One region of the Kitasatospora sp. NPDC001119 genome, then DNA from elsewhere that is predicted to be linked to it. Evidence: riboswitches for the same ligand, from Rfam matches in the RefSeq annotation. Region 1 holds a riboswitch; each other region holds the start of a gene.
The links. Region 1 has a riboswitch for cobalamin ahead of ACWDD9_RS17430 (cobalamin biosynthesis protein). Riboswitches for the same ligand answer to the same signal wherever they lie in the genome.
Positions count from the first base shown of each region.

Region 2: it holds a riboswitch for cobalamin, as region 1 does, so the genes downstream of both, ACWDD9_RS32345 (CoA-acylating methylmalonate-semialdehyde dehydrogenase) here and ACWDD9_RS17430 (cobalamin biosynthesis protein) in region 1, are expected to answer to the same signal.
Region 3: it holds a riboswitch for cobalamin, as region 1 does, so the genes downstream of both, ACWDD9_RS23505 (FecCD family ABC transporter permease) here and ACWDD9_RS17430 (cobalamin biosynthesis protein) in region 1, are expected to answer to the same signal.
Region 4: it holds a riboswitch for cobalamin, as region 1 does, so the genes downstream of both, ACWDD9_RS27450 (ABC transporter substrate-binding protein) here and ACWDD9_RS17430 (cobalamin biosynthesis protein) in region 1, are expected to answer to the same signal.

Region 1 covers NZ_JBSFKI010000012.1:164,404-169,220, forward strand. Annotated here, with positions in the region: gene ACWDD9_RS17425 (cobyric acid synthase) at 1-1,241, opposite strand, end outside; gene ACWDD9_RS17430 (cobalamin biosynthesis protein) at 1,238-2,251, opposite strand; cobalamin riboswitch at 2,360-2,490, opposite strand; gene ACWDD9_RS17435 (alpha/beta hydrolase family protein) at 2,805-3,911, shown strand; gene ACWDD9_RS17440 (hypothetical protein) at 4,639-4,817, shown strand, end outside.
Region 2 covers NZ_JBSFKI010000032.1:46,684-51,500, forward strand. Annotated here, with positions in the region: gene ACWDD9_RS32340 (acyl-CoA dehydrogenase family protein) at 1-510, opposite strand, end outside; gene ACWDD9_RS32345 (CoA-acylating methylmalonate-semialdehyde dehydrogenase) at 519-2,018, opposite strand; cobalamin riboswitch at 2,229-2,412, opposite strand; gene ACWDD9_RS32350 (alcohol dehydrogenase catalytic domain-containing protein) at 2,559-3,602, opposite strand; tRNA gene ACWDD9_RS32355 (tRNA-Cys) at 3,720-3,790, opposite strand; gene ACWDD9_RS32360 (hypothetical protein) at 3,997-4,809, shown strand; gene ACWDD9_RS32365 (polysaccharide deacetylase family protein) at 4,817-4,817, opposite strand, start outside.
Region 3 covers NZ_JBSFKI010000019.1:25,481-30,297, forward strand. Annotated here, with positions in the region: gene ACWDD9_RS23495 (ABC transporter substrate-binding protein) at 1-155, opposite strand, end outside; gene ACWDD9_RS23500 (ABC transporter ATP-binding protein) at 172-975, opposite strand; gene ACWDD9_RS23505 (FecCD family ABC transporter permease) at 972-2,051, opposite strand; cobalamin riboswitch at 2,175-2,313, opposite strand; gene sodN (superoxide dismutase, Ni) at 2,381-2,776, opposite strand; gene sodX (nickel-type superoxide dismutase maturation protease) at 3,053-3,415, shown strand; gene ACWDD9_RS23520 (CGNR zinc finger domain-containing protein) at 3,423-4,004, opposite strand; gene ACWDD9_RS23525 (amino acid ABC transporter ATP-binding protein) at 4,118-4,817, opposite strand, start outside.
Region 4 covers NZ_JBSFKI010000024.1:735-5,551, reverse strand. Annotated here, with positions in the region: gene ACWDD9_RS27460 (3-dehydroquinate synthase family protein) at 1-482, shown strand, start outside; gene ACWDD9_RS27455 (shikimate dehydrogenase family protein) at 484-1,362, shown strand; cobalamin riboswitch at 1,475-1,680, shown strand; gene ACWDD9_RS27450 (ABC transporter substrate-binding protein) at 1,938-2,807, shown strand; gene ACWDD9_RS27445 (FecCD family ABC transporter permease) at 2,804-3,883, shown strand; gene ACWDD9_RS27440 (ABC transporter ATP-binding protein) at 3,880-4,695, shown strand; gene ACWDD9_RS27435 ((2Fe-2S) ferredoxin domain-containing protein) at 4,692-4,817, shown strand, end outside.

The sequences.
Region 1 (4,817 bases):
CCGACCCGGCAGCCGTCCAGGAAGGGGCTGCCCCCCTCCACGGTCACCACCCCGTGGTGGATCTCGTAGCCCTCGACCCGCTGCCCGAACGCCTCGCCGACCGGCCGCGCCAGCACCTTCTCGACGCCGAACCGCACGTGCGTCGGCAGCAGCCCGAGACCGTCGACGGCGCCCGCCTTCGACTCGACCTCGTCCACGATCGAGTGCGCCAGCATCTGGTAGCCGCCGCAGACCCCGAGGACCGGCAGTCCGGCCGCCACCCGCGCCTTCAGGGCCGGCTCCAGGCCGCGCTCGCGCAGCCAGGCGAGGTCCGCGACGGTGGCCCGGGTACCGGGCAGCACCACCAGGTCGGCGTCGGCCAGCTCCTCCGGCCTGGTCGCCCAGCGGACCAGCACGCCCGGCTCCTGCGCGAGCGCGTCCATGTCGGTGAAGTTGGACAGCCGGGGGAAGCGCACCACGGCCACCCGCAGCACGTCCGCGCCGAGCGGCCCGGGCCCGTCCGCCCGGTCCGCCACGGTGGACAGGTCCAGCGAGTCCTCGGCGTCCAGCCAGAGCCCGGGCAGCATCGGCAGCGTGCCCAGCACCGGACGGCCGGTCAGCTCGTGCAGCATCTCCAGCCCGGGCGCCAGCAGCCGCGCGTCGCCGCGGAACTTGTTGACGAACCAGCCCGCCACGTGCCGCTGGTCCTCCGCCGACAGCAGCGCCAGCGTCCCGTACATCGCCGCGAAGACCCCGCCGCGGTCGATGTCCCCGACCACCACCACCGGCAGGGCGGCGGCCGTGGCCAGGCCCATGTTGGCGATGTCGCGGTCGCGCAGGTTGATCTCGGCGGGCGATCCCGCGCCCTCGCAGACCACCACGTCGTAGCGGCCGCGCAGGTCGGCCAGGCACTCCAGGGCGCGCTCCAGCAGGACGGGCTTGCGCTCGCGGTAGTCCAGCGCGCCGACCTCGGCCACCGGCCGGCCGAGCAGCACCACCTGGCTGCGGCCGTCCGCGCCCGGCTTGAGCAGCACCGGGTTCATCGCCGCCTCCGGCTCCACCCGGGCGGCCTGCGCCTGCATCGCCTGGGCGCGGCCGATCTCGGCGCCGTCGGCGGTGACGAAGGAGTTGAGCGACATGTTCTGCGCCTTGAACGGCGCGACCCGCACGCCCTGGCGGGCGAGCCACCGGCAGATCCCGGCCGTCACCACGCTCTTGCCCGCGTCCGAGGTCGTCCCCGCGACCAGCAGTGCGTTGCTCATGCCCGTCCCCTCTTCTTCAGCAGTGCCCGCAGCAGGACGTGCCCCGCGACCGTCGTACCCAGCGCCAGTGCGCCCACCCGCCGGGAGAGCGCGCAGGCCCGCTCGATGTCGTCCACCGTCACCGGCCGCAGCTCCGCGCCCAGGACGGGCCGGTGCTCCACCCGCTCCCCGTACCGCAGCGTGCCGCCCAGTCGGACGCCCACCGCGCCGGCGAACGCCGATTCGGCCTGGCCCGCGTTCGGGCTCGGGTGCGCGGAGCCGTCGCGCCGCCAGACCCGCCAGGCGGTCCGGGGCTCGGGGGCGGCGGCCACCGTCAGCAGCGCCGTCAGCCGGGCGCCCGGCCAGCCCGCCACGTCGTCCAGCCGGGCCGAGGCCCAGCCGAACCGGGCGTAGCGGGGCGAGCGGTGGCCGACCATGGCGTCCAGGGTGTTCACGGCGCGGAAGGCCAGCAGGCCGGGGGTGCCGGCCAGGGCGCCCCAGGTCAGCGCGTTCACCACGGCGTCGGCGGTGTTCTCGGCCACCGACTCGACCACCGCCCGGGCGATCTGCTGCCCGTCCAGCGCGCTCGGGTCCCGCCCGCACAGGTGCGGCAGCCGCTCCCGGGCGGCGGCGAGGTCGCCGGCGGCCAGCGAGCGGCCGATGGTGCGGGCCTCCCGGGTCAGCGAGGTGCCGCCAAGCACCGTCCAGGTCGCGGCCGCCGCCAGCGCCGCCCGGCCCAGCGGGCGCCGGCCCACCGTACGGTCCAGGGCGAACGCGCCCGCCGCGACCGCGCCCACGCACAGCGCGGTGTACCCGGCCCCGGCGGCGCGGTCGTCGCGCCACAGCCGCCGCTCCAGCCGGGTCGCGGCGCTGCCGAAGAAGGCCACCGGGTGGCCCCGGCGGGGGTCGGCGAAGCGGGCGTCGGCGGCGTAGCCCGCGGCGGCGCCGAGTGCGAACACGGCGGCGCGGGCCAGCGGGCGCGAGGCTCGGGTCAGCGGGCGCGGAGCGGGGGAAGGCGCGCGCGGGGTCATCGGCCGCACGGCGGAGGGCAGCTCGGAGTCCGGCCGGGCGGGGCAGCCTGCATCGCGTGCGTGTCCTCACTCAGGGTCCGCGCCCTGGATCGACGTGACGGCGGCGAGAGTCTCCTGGCTTCCGGGTCGAACGCACCCCCGGGGCCTTCCAGCGGCCGTCGACGGCCCGCCGTGGCGATGTTCCGAGCGTGCTCCCCGGTGACAGTGGCGGGACCGCGCCGGACTTCCACCGGCTTCCTCTCCATGCCTCCGTTTGGCCCCAGGATCCCATCACGGGCCCGAACCGGGAGTCAACCGAGGTCACGGAGGGGTTGGTCACACGGGGACGCCGCTGACGCCCGGTCGGATCGCCCGGCGCGGCCCCGCCCCGACCCCCGCCACCGGCACCCCCTGAGTACTGCCCTGAGCGCCCCGGGAGCGCCCGCCGGGTGACCCGGACGGCCCAGCCCGGTGGCCGGTCGGGCGGAGCGCCGGTGAACTGGGGCTCGAACACCGTCCGGTCCGTGAAGAACGTCCGTGAACGACGTCCGTGAACAACAGAGCGGGGAGCGAGATGCGTTGGGGAACCGCCGCCGTCGTGGCGGCCGCCGCGGTGGGGGCCGCCGTGCTGGTGGTCGGCCGCCGGGCCTCCGAGCGGATGGTCCGTCCGGTGACCGCCGTCCAGGAGTCCGGGCCGGTCCAGGTCCGCGCCCTCGCCGCCGGCCGGGTCACCTTCACCCGCGGCCCCGCGAGCCTGCGCCCCGGCCGCTGGGCGGTGGAGTGGGCGGACGGCGGGCACGCGGTCGTCGAGGAGGTGCTGCACGCCGACGAACAGGGCGTCACCCGCCGACTGGTCCGCGCCGACCGGGGCACCCTCGTCCCCGGCACGGAGGTCCGCTTCACCCCGCGGGTCCACCTCGGCGACCCCACCGAGGCGCTCGGCCTGGCCTTCGCCGACACCACCGCCGACGGCGAGCTCGGCGCCCTCCCCGCCTGGCGGCTCGACGGCAAGCGCGGCACCTGGGTGATCCTGGTGCACGGCCCCGGCGACGACCGCCGGCAGACCCTCCCGGTGCTCCCCGTCCTCGACCGGCTCGGCCTGCCCGCCCTCGCCGTCACCTACCGCGGCGACCGGGGCGCCCCCGCCTCCCCGGACGGGCTCAGCCACTTCGGCGAGACCGAGTGGCGCGACATCGAGGCGGCGGTACGGCTGGCGCTCGACAGCGGCGCGGGCAAGGTGATCCTGTACGGCTGGTCCGTCGGCGCGACCATCGTGCTGCAGACCGTGGCCCGCTCCGCCTGGTCGCACGCCGTCCGCGGTCTGATCCTCGACTCGCCCGTGCTCGACCTGCCCGCCTCCGCCCGCCGGGACGCCGCCCGGGCCGGCTTCCAGGGCGTCGCCGCCGAGCTCGGCGCCCTCGCCGCCGAGGGCCGCACCGGGGTCGACCTCGCCGACTTCGGCCGCATCGCCGACGGCACCGACCTGCGGGTGCCGACCCTCCTCCTGCACAGCCCAGGGGACCGGATCGCGCCCTTCGGCGCCGCCGAGAAGCTGGCCGCCGCCCGCCGCGACGTGGTGAGCCTCCAGCCCTTCCCCGGCGCCGACCACGCCACCCTCTGGAACACCGCCCCCGACCGCTACACCGAACTCCTCCGCCGCTGGCTCACCCCGCTGCTCTAGGACCTGTCTTCGGACTCCCGTCGTTCGCCCCGCAGAGGCGAGTCCGAAGACCGGCCCTGGCCCCTCAACCACCCCCCCTGTGCGCGAGGGCGTTTTCGGCTGGTCCCCGCCGCTTTTCCCGGCGCGATTCCCCCCGTCCGAGAATGAACGTTCCTCCCATTCCTCCGGGCCCGCGTGAAAAGTCGGCCCGGCCGACTTCCGGTGCGGCTCGATCCCGATCACCCCGCCCGCCATCCGTCCGGATTCGGGCTGGACAGTCCTGCCGGGCGTCGCCGGGCCGAAACGCCCCCGTACGGGCCCCTCGGCTGTCAGGAGCAATATTTGGCCCGACCCCTTACCCCCCACCCGTACGCACGGTGACCGCCCGAGCATTCCCGGCAACCGGGCCGCCCCCCGTGGCATGGGCAGGTCACACGTTTCCGGCCAGGCGGTTTGCCGTTGTTGCCCGATCTTGCGGAGGTGCCACCGGCGGTCGCCCGGTCGTACGGACAACCGGATGTGACAGAAGGCCGGTACAAGGGGAAGACTGCTCGACGTGACGTCTCGGAACCCGCGCGACCGTGATGCCCCGCTCCCGCCGACGATCGGTACCGGTGCGACGGTGACCCGTCTCCCCGGAACGGCCCAACGGCCCGCCGGTGGCAGGCCGGGCGGGGCGGGAGTCCCCCGTAACGCAGTACCCCGGCGACGAGGGCCCGCTCCGGCTCCCGGGCGGGGCAGGGTTCCCGTGCCGGAGGGCTTTCCGGCACCCTCCGAGCTGGCGCCGCTGGCCCGCCGGATGCTGGTGGACGCCGTCCGGGTCGCCCGCTGGGCCGGTGAGCTGGCCGAGGTCGACAAGCGCGGCGAGCTGCTCCCGGACGACGCCCGCGCGGCGGGCCGGGCCCTGGCCATGACGGTCGGTGCCGC
Region 2 (4,817 bases), on a different contig from region 1:
TCGGGCCATCACCACGTACACCTGCGAGGTGCCGGCGCCCGAGACGAACTGCTTGACGCCGTCCAGGACCCAGTGGTCCCCGTGCCGGCGGGCCCGGGTGGCCAGCGCGGCGGCGTCCGAGCCCGCGCCCGGCTCGGTGAGGCAGTAGCTGCCGAGCAGCTCCGTCGAGCAGAGCCCGGGCAGCAGCCGGGCGCGCTGGGCGGGGCTGCCGTAGCGGTCGATCATCCAGGCGACCATGTTGTGGATCGACAGGTAGCCGGCGATGGACGGGCAGCCGGTCGCCAGCGCCTCGAAGACGAGCACGCCGTCCTGGCGGCCGAGCTCCGAGCCGCCCGACTCCTCCCGCACGTAGACGCCGCCGAGGCCCAGGTCGGCGGCCTTGCGCAGGACGTCGACCGGGAAGTGCTTGGCCTGGTCCCACGCGACGGCGTGCGGGGCGAGGTGCTCGCGGGCGAAGTCCCGGGTGGTCGCGACGATGGCGAGCTGGTCGTCGGTCAGATGGGTGTGCACGGCGCGCCTCAGCCCATCGTCGGGATGGTGAAGCTCGCGCCCTCCTTGGCCCCGGAGGGCCAGCGCGAGGTGACGGTGCGGGTGCGGGTGTAGAAGCGGATCGAGTCCGGCCCGTGCTGGTTGAGGTCGCCGAACGCGGAGCGCTTCCAGCCGCCGAAGGTGTGGTAGGCGATCGGCACCGGGATCGGCACGTTGACCCCGACCATGCCGGTGTTCACCCGCCGGGCGAAGTCCCGGGCGGTGTCGCCGTCCCGGGTGTAGATGGCCACCCCGTTGCCGAACTCGTGCTCGCTGGGCAGCCGCAGCGCCTCCTCGTAGTCGGCGGCACGCACCACGGTGAGCACCGGCCCGAAGATCTCCTCCCGGTAGATCCGCATGCCGGGCGTGACCCGGTCGAACAGCGAGGCGCCGAGGAAGTAGCCGTCCTCGTGCCCGGCCAGCCGGAAGTCCCGTCCGTCGACGACGAGTTCGGCGCCCTCCTCGATCCCGAGGTCCAGGTAGCCGCGCACCCGCGCCAGCGCGTCGGCGCCGACCAGCGGTCCGAAGTCCGCCGCCGGGTCGTCCGAGCGCCCGACCTTGAGCGCGCCGATCCGCTCGACCAGCTTCGCCACCAGGGCGTCCGCCGTCGCCTCCCCCACCGGGACGGCCACCGAGATGGCCATGCAGCGCTCCCCGGCCGAGCCGTACCCGGCGCCGATCAGCGCGTCCGCCGCCTGGTCGAGGTCGGCGTCCGGCATCACGATCAGGTGGTTCTTGGCCCCGCCGAAGCACTGCGCCCGCTTCCCGTGCGCGGCGGCGGTGGCGTACACGTACTGGGCGATCGGCGTGGAGCCGACGAAGCCGAGCGCCTGGACGCGCGGGTCCTCCAGCAGGGTGTCCACGGCCTCCTTGTCACCGTTGACGACGTTGAGCACGCCCGGCGGCAGCCCGGCCTCCAGGAACAGCTCGGCCAGCCGCAGCGGCACCGAGGGGTCACGCTCCGAGGGCTTGAGCACGAAGGCGTTTCCGCAGGCCAGCGCGGGCGCGGCCTTCCAGAGCGGGATCATCGCCGGGAAGTTGAACGGCGTGATGCCCGCGACCACGCCGAGCGGCTGGCGCATCGAGTACACGTCGATGCCCGTCCCGGCGTTGTCGCTGAACTCGCCCTTCAGCAGGTGCGGGATGCCGGCGGCGAACTCCACGACCTCCAGGCCGCGTTGGATGTCGCCGTGGGCGTCGGCCACGGTCTTGCCGTGCTCGGCGGAGAGCAGCCGGGCCAGCTCGTCCTTCTCCTGCTCGACGAGCTGGAGGAAGCGCAGCAGGACGCGGGCCCGCCGCTGCGGGTTCCAGGCGGCCCACGCGGGCTGGGCCTGCTCGGCGTCGGCGATCACCGCCTCGACCTCGGCGCGGCTCGCCAGGGGCACCCGGGCCTGCACCCGGCCGGTGTTGGGGTCGTACACGTCGCCGAAGCGGCCGGAGGTGCCGGCGGTGGGCTTGCCGGCGATGAAGTGGGTCAGTTCTCGGACCATCGGTTCCTACTCTCGACAGGGGTGGGGAGAGGAGGAATGGAGGCCGCCGCCGGTCGGCGGGCGCACGGTGGTGCACCCCTCGGCACGGGCGTACGGCGGTGTGACGGTACGTCAGGGCGCGGGCGCCCCGGCGGTCGTCGGCACGGGACAGCCAGGCGCGGTGGAACGGAAGCAGCCCGGAGTCATGTGTGTCGTCTCCATCCTCGTGGAAAACACGAACCACCCGCGGCCGGTATCCTGACTCCCGGATCACCGCACGCCCTCAGGCCTTCCCGGCTGGCTGCCAGTGGCCGTCATCTGCGAGGACGGACTCCCCGGTCACAGTGGCGGGACCGTGCCGGACTCACACCGGCTTCCCTGACACCGCGGACCTGCCGTCGACCATATAGTTGGACGTCCTAGTAAGTCCAGGGGTACGCGCCCGCGCCGCGCCGCCGGAGGGCCGCTCACCCCCGTCCACCTGCCCGGACACGCCGGGAGCCGACCCCGAGGGACCGGCTCCGAGGGCCGGCTCCGAGGGCCGGCTCCGATGACCGCCGCTCAGCGGCCGGTGGTGACGACCATGCGGAAGCGGGCCCGGTTGGCCGCCATCTTCTCCACCGCCGCCGCGGTCCGCTCCAGCGGCACCTCCTCGACCCAGGCCCGCACCCCCGTCTGCGCCGCGAAGCGCAGCGTGTCTTGGGTGTCGACCGCGATGCCCGAGGAGTGCGCGTAGACCTTCCGGTCGCCCTGGATCAACTGCAGGGCGCTCAGCTCCAGCGGCTCCGCCGGGAGTCCGACCATGACGAGCTCGCCCCGGCGGGTGATCCCGTCGATCGTCGCCACCACGGCGGGCGCGTTGGTGACGGTGGACAGGACCACCTTCGCACCTCCCAACTGCCGCAGGGCCTCGGCGACATCGCCCGCGGTGCTGTCGATGTAGTGGGCGGCGCCGAGCCGGAGCGCGAGCGGCCCCTTCTCCTGGCCGCGGGCGATGGCGACGGTACGGAAGCCCATCTTCTCGGCGAACTGGACGCCCAGGTGGCCGAGTCCGCCGATCCCCAGGATGGCGACGGTGTCCCCGGGCCGTGCGGCGGAGCGGCGCAGGGCGTTGAAGACCGTCACCCCCGCGCAGGCCAGCGGCGCCGCCTCGACCGCGGTGAGCTCGTCCGGGACCGCCGCCAGGGCCACGGCCGGGACGACGACGGAGTCGGCGAACCCGCCCGGATAGGCGACGCCGGGGATCTCGACCCGCGCGCAGTGCAGGCCGTCGCCCGCCCGGCACGCGTCGCAGTGCCCGCAGCTGCCGCCGTACCAGCCGACCGCGACCCGGTCGCCGACCCGCCAGCCCTCCACGCCCTCGCCGAGGGCGTCGACGCGGCCGGCGATCTCGTGCCCCGGGGTGATCGGGAAGGTGCTGCCGGGCAGCAGGCCGCCGGCGATGAGCAGGTCGGAGTGGCAGACCCCGCACGCCTCCACGGTGATCCGCACGGCTCCCGGACCGGGTTCCCGCGGGGGGACCTCGACCAGCTCGGGGGCCGCACCCGGTGCCGCGACCTGGACGGCGCGCAGCGCGGCGGCCGAGCCGCTGGGGGAGGTGGACATGAGCGTTCCCTTCGCCGGGTGATGTGCCCCGGAGCCCCAGGTGACCGCACCGCTCGTCCTGTTCCGGGCGCGCCTTTCGACACGGATCGAAATGTCTCGAAAGAACTCGGAAGTAAAAGGTGGAGATAGGAATCGAACCCATCTGAACGGCCCTGCAAGCCGCCGCCTAGCCACTCGGCCACTCCACCCCGACAACGATGGAAACATTACACGCACATGAACACGGACCCTGACCAGAATTCCCCGGGAACGGCGATGTTTCACCCCATGGGGCTCTTAGTGCGTCTAGTGTTATTTCTTTCGACATGGCGCCGGTAGGGTCCGACGAGCCAGCGCGTAAAAGACCGGGTGCGCTAGCCTGTGCCGATATCTCCGACCCGATGGGATTTCACTGATGGCCGTTGAGGAATCACGGTTCACCCATACCGCGGAGCCGCTCTGCGGAACCGCCGCGAACCGGTGCCAGTACAAGAACCTGCCCCTGCGCGACCTTCCCCCACTCGGCGTCGTGCGCCGCGCCAGGATCGCCCGCGAGGGCCTGCGCGAGCGCCGCGCCGACGTTCCGGCGCCCGGCCGGCCCTCCCGGTTCGCCGAGGGGGACTGGGTCCGGGTGAAGGACGAGGCCGCGGTGCGCGCCACCCTCGACGCCAAGGACCGCCACCGCGGCCTGTGGTTCACCGGCAGCCAGTGGTCGTTCTGCGGCGGCGTCTACCAGGTCGAGCGCATCGTGCGCCGCATGATCGACGACCACTACCGGGTGCGGCGCCTGTCGGGCACCGTCGCCCTGGCCGGCGCCACCTGCCACGGCGCCGACGGCGCCCAGGGCTGCGGGCTGGACTGCGCCCTGCTGTTCCGCGACGAATGGCTGGAGCCCGCGCCCGCGCCGGTCCCCGCCCCCCGTCCCGTCGCCCTGTGGGCGACCGTACGCGGCCTCGCGGAGATCCGCGCGACCCTCGACCCCGACGGGCGCCTGCACGGCGTCCCCTTCCAGCCGGGGATGGAACACCACACCGGCACCCGTCACAGCGCCCTCGAACTGCGCCACCGGTCCCTCGCCTGGTGGCAACACCCCACCGGAGGGCGCTGGTTCATCCTCGACGGCCTGCGCTGCGGTGGCGAGCCGCTCGCCACCGGCTGCGACCGGCGGTGCGCCCTGCTCTGGCACGAGTCCTGGCTGCACCTGGAGCCGGCCGCCACCGCCCCCTGAGCGACCGT
Region 3 (4,817 bases), on a different contig from region 1:
GGCTTCTGCGCGAAGGTGAGCTTCTCCCCGCAGTTGTCCACCGTCACGGGGTAGTGGGCGGAGGCGGTGGCGGCCTCCTTCGGGGCGATCTCGGCGCCGCAGCCGACGAGTCCGAGGGCGAGCAGGGCGGTGGCGGCAACGGCCTTGGTGCGCACGGGAGTTCCTTGGGGGTCAGGGGAGGCGGTCGAAGAGCAGCTGGAGGGCGCCGGTCTCCGGGTGGCGCACCGGGGTGCCCCGGACGCCGAACACCTCGGCCAGCAGGGCGGGTCGGAGCACCTCGTCGGGCGGCCCGGAGGCGACGATCCGGCCGTCCCGCAGGACGTACAGCAGGTCGCAGTGGCCCGCCGCCAGGTTGAGGTCGTGCAGCGCGGTGAGCACCGTCGGACCGGCCTCGCGGGCGAGCGCCAGCACCTCCAACTGGTGCGCGATGTCGAGGTGGTTGGTGGGTTCGTCCAGCACCAGCAGGCGCGGCTCCTGGACCAGCGCGCGGGCGAACAGCACCCGCTGCTTCTCGCCCCCGGACAGGCTCAGGAAGCCCCGCTCGGCGAGGTGCCCGGCCCGGACCTTGCGCAGCGCCTCGGCGCAGCGCCGCTCGTCCCCGTCGACTTGGGCGCCGAAGCCGCGGCGGTGCGGCAGCCGGCCCATGGCGACCACCTCGGCGACGGTGAAGTCGAACTCGGCGGAGTGCTCCTGGGTCAGCGCGGCCACCCGGCGGGCGCTCTCGCGGGCGGTGAGGGCGTGCAGGTCGTCGCCGGCCAGCCGGACCACGCCGCCGGCCGGCTTCAGCACCCGGTAGACGCAGCGCAGCAGGGTCGACTTGCCGCTGCCGTTGGGGCCGATCAGCCCGACCACCTGTCCGGCGGCGGCCGCCAGGCTCACCTCGTGGACCAGCCGGGTGCCGGCCAGCTCCACCGAGACGCCGTCGACGGCGAGGTCCTGGGCGTGCACCGGGGTCGGGTCGGTCGTCGCGGTCACCGGGCACCTCCGAAGGCCTGGCCGCGGCGGCGCATCATCACCAGGAAGGCGGGCACGCCGAGCACCGCGGTGAACACCCCGACGGGCAGTTCGGCGGGCGCCAGCAGGGTGCGCGAGGCGATGTCCACCCAGACCAGCAGCAGCGCCCCGGCGAGCGGCGCGACCACCAGCACCCGGCGGTGCCCGGCGCCGACCAGCATCCGCGCCAGGTGCGGCATCAGCAGCCCGACGAAGCCGATCGCCCCGCTGACCGCGACCACGGTGCCGGTGACGGCGGCGGTCACCACGAACAGCTCGCGGCGCAGCCGGTCCGGGTCCACGCCGAGCGAGGCGGAGGTCTCGTCGCCCATCGCGAGCGCGTCCAGCCGCCCGGCGGTGCAGGCCAGGTAGGCGAGCCCGGCCAGCACGGTGACGGCGGCGATCGGCACCTTGCCCCAGGTGGCGCCGCCGAGGCTGCCGAGCAGCCACATCATGACGTCCCGGGCGGCCTCGCCGCGGTCGGCGGCGAAGACCATCAGGGTGGTGGCGGCGGAGAAGCCGTACGACAGCGCGGTGCCGGTGAGCACCAGCCGCAGCGGGGTGAGCCCGTACGCGGTGCGGGCCGTGACGTAGACCAGGGTCATGGCGGCCAGCGCGGAGCCGAAGGCGGAGGCGGAGATCGCCCACACCCCGAGCGAGGCGAAGGCGCCGAACAGCATCACGGCATTGGCGCCGACGGCCGCGCCGGAGGAGATGCCGAGCACGAAGGGGTCCGCCAGCGCGTTGCGCACCAGGGCCTGGACGGCGACCCCGCAGGCGGCCAGCCCGGCGCCGACCACGGCGGCCAGCACGGTGCGCGGCAGCCGGATCTCCCAGACGATCGCGTACGCGGCCGCCTCGTCCGCGTCCAGCCGGCCGCCCGTCAGCCCGGCGCCCAGGAGCCGCAGCACCCGGGGCAGGCCGAGCCCGGAGGAGCCGAGGGCGACCCCGCAGACCAGGGAGAGCAGCAGGGCGGCGGCGAGTCCGGCGGCGAGCGGGACGACGGGTATTCGGCGGGCGGGCGGGCCGACTGCACGGTTGACGGGTGCGCGGTTCACGGGTGCGCCTTGCCTCGGGCCGGGAGCGCGCCGGGGCGGGCGCGGGCCGGGGGCGTGCCGGGGCGCCGTTCCCCTCGCAGTCCGCGGCGAGTTGTCGGGAGGTCGGCGGCCGAGGGCGATCGGGCTGGCGCGGCCGTACGGGCGGGTACGGGCCGTGCTCACCGTTGCGGGTCAGCGCCGGATTCGCACCGGACTTCCCCCTCGGACGCCCTGGCAGCATAACAGCCACTCAGGGCAGGCAACCCTTACCGAGCCGGGTCGGACGTGAACGCACGACCGCCCCCGTCCGGCGGTGCGGACGGGGGCGGTCGGGTGGCGACGCGTCAGGCTCAGGCCTGCTTGGTCTCCCAGAAGATTTTGTCGACCTGGGCGATCAGGTCGAGCAGGGCCTGGCCGGTGGCCGGGTCCGTGGACGCCTTGGCGGCCGAGGCGGCCTTCAGGGTGTCGTTGATCAGCTGGTGCAGCTGCGGGTACTTCTCGAAGTGCGGGGCCTTGAAGTAGTCGCTCCACAGCACCGAGATGTGGTGCTTGACGGCCTCGGCGCGCTGCTCCTTGATGATGACGGCGCGGGCGCGGAAGTGCGGGTCCTCGTTGGCCTGGTACTTCTCCTGGGTGGCCTTGACCGACTCGGCCTCCAGCTTGGCCTGCGCGGGGTCGTAGACGCCGCAGGGCAGGTCGCAGTGGGCGTGGACGGTGGCGCGCGGTGCAAACAGACGAGAGAACATGGGAGTCCTTCCTTAGATCGTCTTCCCGCGCCCGAGATTACCCTTCCGCCCTCCCGGTTTCGCGATCGGGCGGTGGGCCTAGGGCGAAAGACGGACCGGGAACCGGCGCAATCCGGACATCGGACGGACGGCGGTCCGTACGGCAGACTGGGGGCGCGAGCGGGGGCGGGAGGAGGAGTCGTGGCGCGGAGCACGCGAGCGGAGGGCGCCGGGGCGGGGGAGCGCGGCCCGGGCGGCGCGCTGCCGTTCGGGCTGGTCGACGTGGCGGGGCCGTCGATGGTCCCGACCCTGCGCGAGGGCGACCGGCTGCTGGTCCGCTACGGCGCGCCGATCCGGCCCGGCGCGGTGGTGGTCTTCCGGCACCCCTTCCAGCAGGACCTGCTGGTGGTGAAGCGGGCTGCCGAGCGCCGGGCCACGGGCTGGTGGCTGCTCTCCGACAACCGCCCGGTGGACAGCGACAGCCGCAGCTACGGCGCCGTCCCGGACGAGCTGGTGCTCGGCCGGGTGCTGCTGCGGCTGCGCCCGAGCCCGGTCTGGCTGGCGCCGGGGCGCCGGCTGGAGCGGCTGCTGCTCACCCCGCGGCTGGCCCGGGTGCCGGGCCTGGCCCGCCGGCTCGGCGCCTGGGTCGAGGAGGTCTAGCGGGCCGCTACGCCCGGGCCGCCGCCTCCGCCTCCAGGCGCTTGCGGGCCCGGTAGGCGGCCACGTTGGCGCGGGTCGCGCAGCGGTCCGAGCAGTAGCGGCGGGAGCGGTTGGTCGAGGTGTCCAGGTAGGCGTTGCGGCAGGGCGCGGCCTGGCAGATGCCGAGCCGGTCGGCGCCCAGCTCGGTGAGGTGGACGGCCAGGCCCATGCAGGCGACCGCGCTGAAGTGGGCGGTGGCGGTGGGGGAGTTGTCGGCCAGGTGCAGGTGCCAGCGCGGCCGCCCGGCGTCGTCCAGGTAGTCGTGCCCGGAGATCAGCGGGCTGACCGGGTACTCCATCAGCAGGCTGTTCAGCAGGTCGACGCCGCGGATCTCGTCCCCGCCGGCGGCGGCCTCGAAGACCCCGCGCAGCCGGGTCCGCACCGCCCGCAGCCGGGGCACGTCGGACTCGTCGGCGAGCGAGCGGGCCCGCGAGGAGTCGGAGAAGAGACCGCGCACCGCCTCCACGGAGGTCAGCGAGTCGGTGCCGCGCTCGGGCTCCTCGGTGTTCACCAGCCGGACGGCGAGATCGGCGTAGGCGGCGAGCTCCACAGGGGTCCTTCCAGGGGGGTCGGTAACGGGCTGACTGCCTCCAGCCTATTACCCGGGCGGGGAAAACGACGGCGCCCGGCAGGAGTGACCTGCCGGGCGCCGGGCGTACGGGCTCAGAGCACCTTGGAGAGGAAGGCCCTGGTGCGCTCGTGCTGCGGGTCGGTGAGCACCTCGCGGGGGTTGCCGGACTCGACCACCACCCCGCCGTCCATGAACACCAGCGCGTCGCCGACCTCGCGGGCGAAGCCCATCTCGTGGGTGACGACCACCATGGTCATGCCCTCCTCGGCGAGGCCGCGCATGACGTCGAGGACGTCGCCGACCAGCTCCGGGTCGAGCGCGGAGGTCGGCTCGTCGAAGAGCATCAGCTTGGGCTTCATGGCCAGCGCGCGGGCGATCGCCACGCGCTGCTGCTGGCCGCCGGAGAGCTGCGAGGGGTAGTTCTTCGCCTTGTCGGCGAGGCCGACCCGCTCCAGCAGGGCCATCCCGCGCTCGCGGGCGTCGGCCCGGCTCTCGCCCTTGACCTGGACCGGCGCCTCCATGACGTTCTCGACGGCGGTCATGTGCGGGAACAGGTTGAAGCGCTGGAAGACCATGCCGATGTCGCGCCGCTTGAGGGCGACCTCGCGGTCCCTGAGCTCGTGCAGCCGGTCGCCCTTCTGCCGGTAGCCGACCAGCTCGCCGTCCACCCAGAGGCGGCCGCCGTTGATCTTCTCCAGGTGGTTGATGCACCGCAGGAAGGTCGACTTGCCGGAGCCGGACGGGCCGATCAGGCAGAACACCTCGCCCTGCCTGACCTCCAGGTCGATGCCC
Region 4 (4,817 bases), on a different contig from region 1:
TCGGCGCCGGGGACCTCCGCCACCTGCCGCTGCCCGAGCAGATCGCCGCGAGCGTCGCCCGCAAGGCCGCCGTGGTGGCCGCCGACGAGCGCGACACCGGGCTGCGGCACATCCTCAACTACGGCCACACCCTGGGCCACGCGCTGGAACGCGCCACCGACTTCCGGCTGCGCCACGGCGAGGCGGTCGGCGTCGGCACGGTCTTCGCCGGCCGGCTGGCGGGCGCGCTCGGCCGGATCGGCCCCGAGCGGGTCGCCGAGCACCACGAGGTGGTCGCCCACTACGGGCTGCCGACCGCACTGCCGCCCGAGGTCGGCACCGGGGCGCTGATCGCCCTCATGCGGCTGGACAAGAAGGCCGTCGACGGGCTCTCCTTCGTCCTGGACGGCCCGCGCGGCGCCGAACTCGTCAGCGACGTCCCCGAGTCGCTGGTCGCCCGCACGCTGGACGCCATGCCGCGCGCCGCCGCCGGGGAGGCCTGAGATGTCCCTTCACCCCGACCTGCCGACCCCCGACCTGCCGGCCCCCGACGTACCGGCACCCGACGCACCCGACGCGCCGGCCGCCCGCCCGCCGATCTCCGGCCGCACCCGGCTGTTCGCGGTGCTCGGCGACCCGGTCGCACAGGCCAAGGCGCCCGCCCTGCTCAACCCGCTGTTCGCGGCGAGCGGCGTGGACGCCGTGCTCGTCCCCGTGCACGCCCCGGCGGACCGGCTGGACGAGGTCGTCCGCGGGCTGAAGGCCGTCGCCAACCTGGACGGGCTGCTGGTCACCGTCCCGCACAAGCTGGCGATGTGCGGGCACGCCGACGAACTCAGCGACGCCGCCGCCCTGTTGGGCAGCACCAACGCGCTGCGCCGCGAGCCGGACGGCCGCTGGTACGGCGACAACTTCGACGGCGCCGGGTTCGTCCGGGGCCTGGCCGCCGCCGGGTACCACCCGGCCGGGCTGCGGGTGGCACTGGCCGGCGCCGGAGGCGCGGGGCTCGCCATCGCCGCCGCCCTGCTCGCCGAAGGGGCCGCCGCACTCACCGTGACCGATCCCGACCGGGGCCGGGTGGACGCCCTGCTGGAGCGGCTCGGCACCCGCTGGCCCGGCCGCGTGGCCGCCGCCCCGCGCCCGCCCTCCGGCGTCGACCTCGCGGTCAACGCCACCCCGCTGGGCCTGGACCCGGCCGACCCGCTCCCCTTCGACCCGGCACCGCTGGCGCCCGGCGCGCTGGTCGCCGACATCATCATGACGCCCGCCGAGACCCCGCTGCTGCGCACCGCCGCCGCCCTCGGCCTCGCCACCCACCCCGGCATCCACATGCTCGCCGAGCAGCTGCCGCTCTACCGCTCCTTCTTCCGCCTTCCGGGGTGATCCCCCGTCCCTCCGGAGCCGGCCGACCCCCGTGGCCGCTCCCTCCCCCGTCCCCGGGAACGATCCAAACGATCATCCCACCGGCCGGTCGCCACCGACCTGACCACGCCTGATACCGTGCCATCGCCGTGGTGTTCGGGAAACCGGTCTGAGTCCGGTGCGGCCCTCGCCACTGTTGCCGCGGAGTTCCGCGGCCCTCGCTGACCGGCTTTCGCCAGCGGTCAGGGCCACTGGGCGGGCTGGGAGAGCCGCTCGGGAAGGTCGGTCGCGGCGTGTTGATGCGGAAGCCAGGAGACCGGCCACGGCGCGACATGTTCCACGAGGGTTTTGGAGAACACGTGCCCAGCGGTCAGCCGTACCCGCATCCGGTCCGATCCATACGTTCCATGCGCTCCGCGCGCTCCATGCGTCCCGTACGTCCTGTACGTCCTGTACGTCCCGTACGTCCCACAGGTCCGACACGTGTCGGCCGGGCCGTCGCGGCCCTGCTGTTCGTCGGTGTGGTCGGAGGTTGCGCGGGCGCCCCCGCGCCCGTCGCGTCCGGCGGGGCGACCGGGAGTGCCGCGCCGGTCAGCGTGGACAACTGCGGGACCACCGTGACGGTCGGCGCGCCGCCCGAGCGGCTGGTGACGCTCAACCAGGGTGCCACCGAGGTGGCCCTGGCCCTCGGGCTGCAGTCCCGCATGGCCGGTACCGCCTACCTCGACGACTCCGTCCCGGAGAAGTGGAAGGCCGCCTACGACTCCGTCCCGGTGCTCTCCAAGAAGTACCCGACGAAGGAGAACCTCCTCGCGGCCCGTCCCGACTTCCTGTACGCCTCCTACTCCAGCGCGTTCACCGACAAGGTCGCGGGCACCCGGGAGGAGCTGCGCGGCCAGGGCGTCCCGTCGTACCTGTCCCCGTTCGGCTGCTCGGACAAGAACCAGGTGCCGCCGACGACCTGGCAGGCGGCGTGGGGCGAGCTGAACGACGTCGCCAAGGTCTTCGGCGTCCCGGAGCGGGCCGCCGCGATCCAGCAACAGCAGGAGCAGCAGCTGGCGCAGTTCACGGCGACGGCCGCGGGCAAGGGCCTGAAGGTCCTGTGGTTCGACTCGGACACCAAGACTCCGTTCGTCGGCGCCGGCCAGGGCGGACCCCAACTCGTGCTCGACGCCGTGGGCGCCCGCAACGTCTTCGGGGACCTGCCCGGCAGCTGGCAGAACGTGAGCTGGGAGAAGGTCGTCGCGGCGGACCCGGACGCCATCGTGGTCGCGGACGCCGACTGGGACACCGCCCAGTCCAAGATCGACTACCTGGAGAACGACCCGGTCCTGAGCAAGCTCACCGCCGTACAGCGCAAGGCCTTCGTGACGGTGCCGTTCTCCGAGTCGACCCCCGGTGTGCTGCTCGCCGACGGTGCCGCCCGGGTGTCCGACGGGCTGGGCCGACTGCACCCGGCTTCATGACCGCCGCGCCCCACCCCGTCGCGCGGCCCGCTGGTCCGGGCCGCGCGACGGCGGCCCTGGCCGTCGCCGCGGCCCTGCTCCTGAGCACCCTGCTCCTCGGCCTGGCCGTGGGCTCGCAGCACGAGTCGGTCGGAACGGTGATCGAGGTCGTGGCGCGCCGTCTCGGGCTGGGCGACCCTCCTGTGACGCTGCTCGACGACCAGATCGTCTGGCAGTTGCGGCTGCCCCGGGTGCTGGGGGCGGCCGCCACCGGCGCCGGCCTCGCGGTCTGCGGCGCGGTGCTGCAGACCCTGACCGGGAACGACCTGGCCGATCCCTTCCTGCTCGGGATCTCGGACGGAGCCGCCGCCGGCGCGGTCACCGTGATCGTCCTCGGCGTCGGCGTGTCCGGCGCCGTGGGCACCGGCGCGGTGGCGACGGCGGCCTTCGCCGGCGCCCTGCTCGCCGCCGTCGTCGTCCTGGCCCTGGCCGGCGCCCGAACCCGGTCGCTGCCCACCGCCCGGACCGTGCTCGCCGGCATCGCGGTCGGCCAGATGTGCGGGGCCTACACCTCGTTCGTGGTGATGGTCCTCGGGGACCGCGACGCGGCGCGCGGTGTCATGGAGTGGACGCTGGGCTCGGTCGCCGGCGTGCGGTGGCCCACCGCCGTCTTCCTGCTGGCGGTCGCGCTGGTGGGTGTCACGGTCCTGGCCTCCTCGGCCCGCGACCTGGACGCCTTCGCCTTCGGCGAGACCGCCGCCCGCTCCCTCGGCGTCCACGTCGAGCGCACCCGCTGGGTCCTCGTCGCCACCGCCGCGCTGGTGACCGCGTGCCTGGTCGCCAACACCGGCGTCATCGGGTTCCTCGGCCTGGTCGTCCCGCACGTGGTCCGCCTCGTCTGCGGCCCGCGCCACGCCCTCCTGCTGCCCGTGTCGGCGCTGGTCGGCGCGTCCCTCCTGGTGGGCAGCGACGTCGTGGCGCGCTCGGTCCTCCCCGACCGGGAGATCCCCGTCGGCGTCGTCACGGCCGGGCTCGGAGCGCCGTTCTTCGCCTGGCTGCTGTGGCGCCAGGGGCGGGCCGACGGGAGGGCGCAGTGACGACGACGCCTGTCGGGCTGCGCGCGGAGGGACTCGGTGTCCGCGTCGGCGGAGCCACCCTGCTGGACGCGGTCTCGATCGCCTTCCGCCCCGGCCGGATCACGGGCCTGCTCGGGCCCAACGGCGCCGGGAAGACCACCCTGCTGCGCGCGGTCGCCGGACTGACCCGGCCGAGCGCGGGCCGGGTCCTGCTGGACGGCGAGGACCTCCACGCGCTCACGGCCCGCCGGCGGGCACGACGGGTGGCCTTCATGGAGCAGCAGGCGGACACCCGGCTGTCGCTGCCGGTCCGTCAGGTCATCGAGCTCGGACGCACGCCGCACCGCGGCCGCTGGCCCGTGCCGACGGACACCGCCGCCGACGCCCACGAGCGGTCCGTGGTCGCCGACGCCGTCGCCGCGGCCGACGTCGGCCACCTGCTCGACCGGTCCTGGCCGACGCTGTCGGGCGGCGAGCGGCAGCGGGTCCAGCTCGCGCGGGCGCTGACGCAGGAGCCCGACGTGCTGCTGCTCGACGAGCCCACCAACCACCTCGACCTGCGCCACCAACTCGGCTTCCTCGAAACCGTCCGCGGGCTGGGCATCACCACGGTCGCCGCGCTCCACGACCTCGAACTCGCCGCCGCCTACTGCGACGAGGTCGCCGTCCTGCTCGACGGCCGGCTGGTCGCCCACGGGCCCGGCTCCGAGGTGCTCACCTCGCGCACGATCGCGGAGGTCTACGGCGTCGACGTCACCGTGGAACGGCACCCCCGGCACGACAGGCCGCACATCCGGTGGAACGGACTGCTCCACGAAAGGACGACGCCATGACCTCCCCCGCCCCTGATGCCCCCGCCCGCCGCAGTGCCGTGGTCCTGGTCGGCATGTCGGCCGGGGAGGCCGTCCGTCGTGACGAACTCCTCCGGGCGGCGGCGTCGCACCGGGCCTCGATC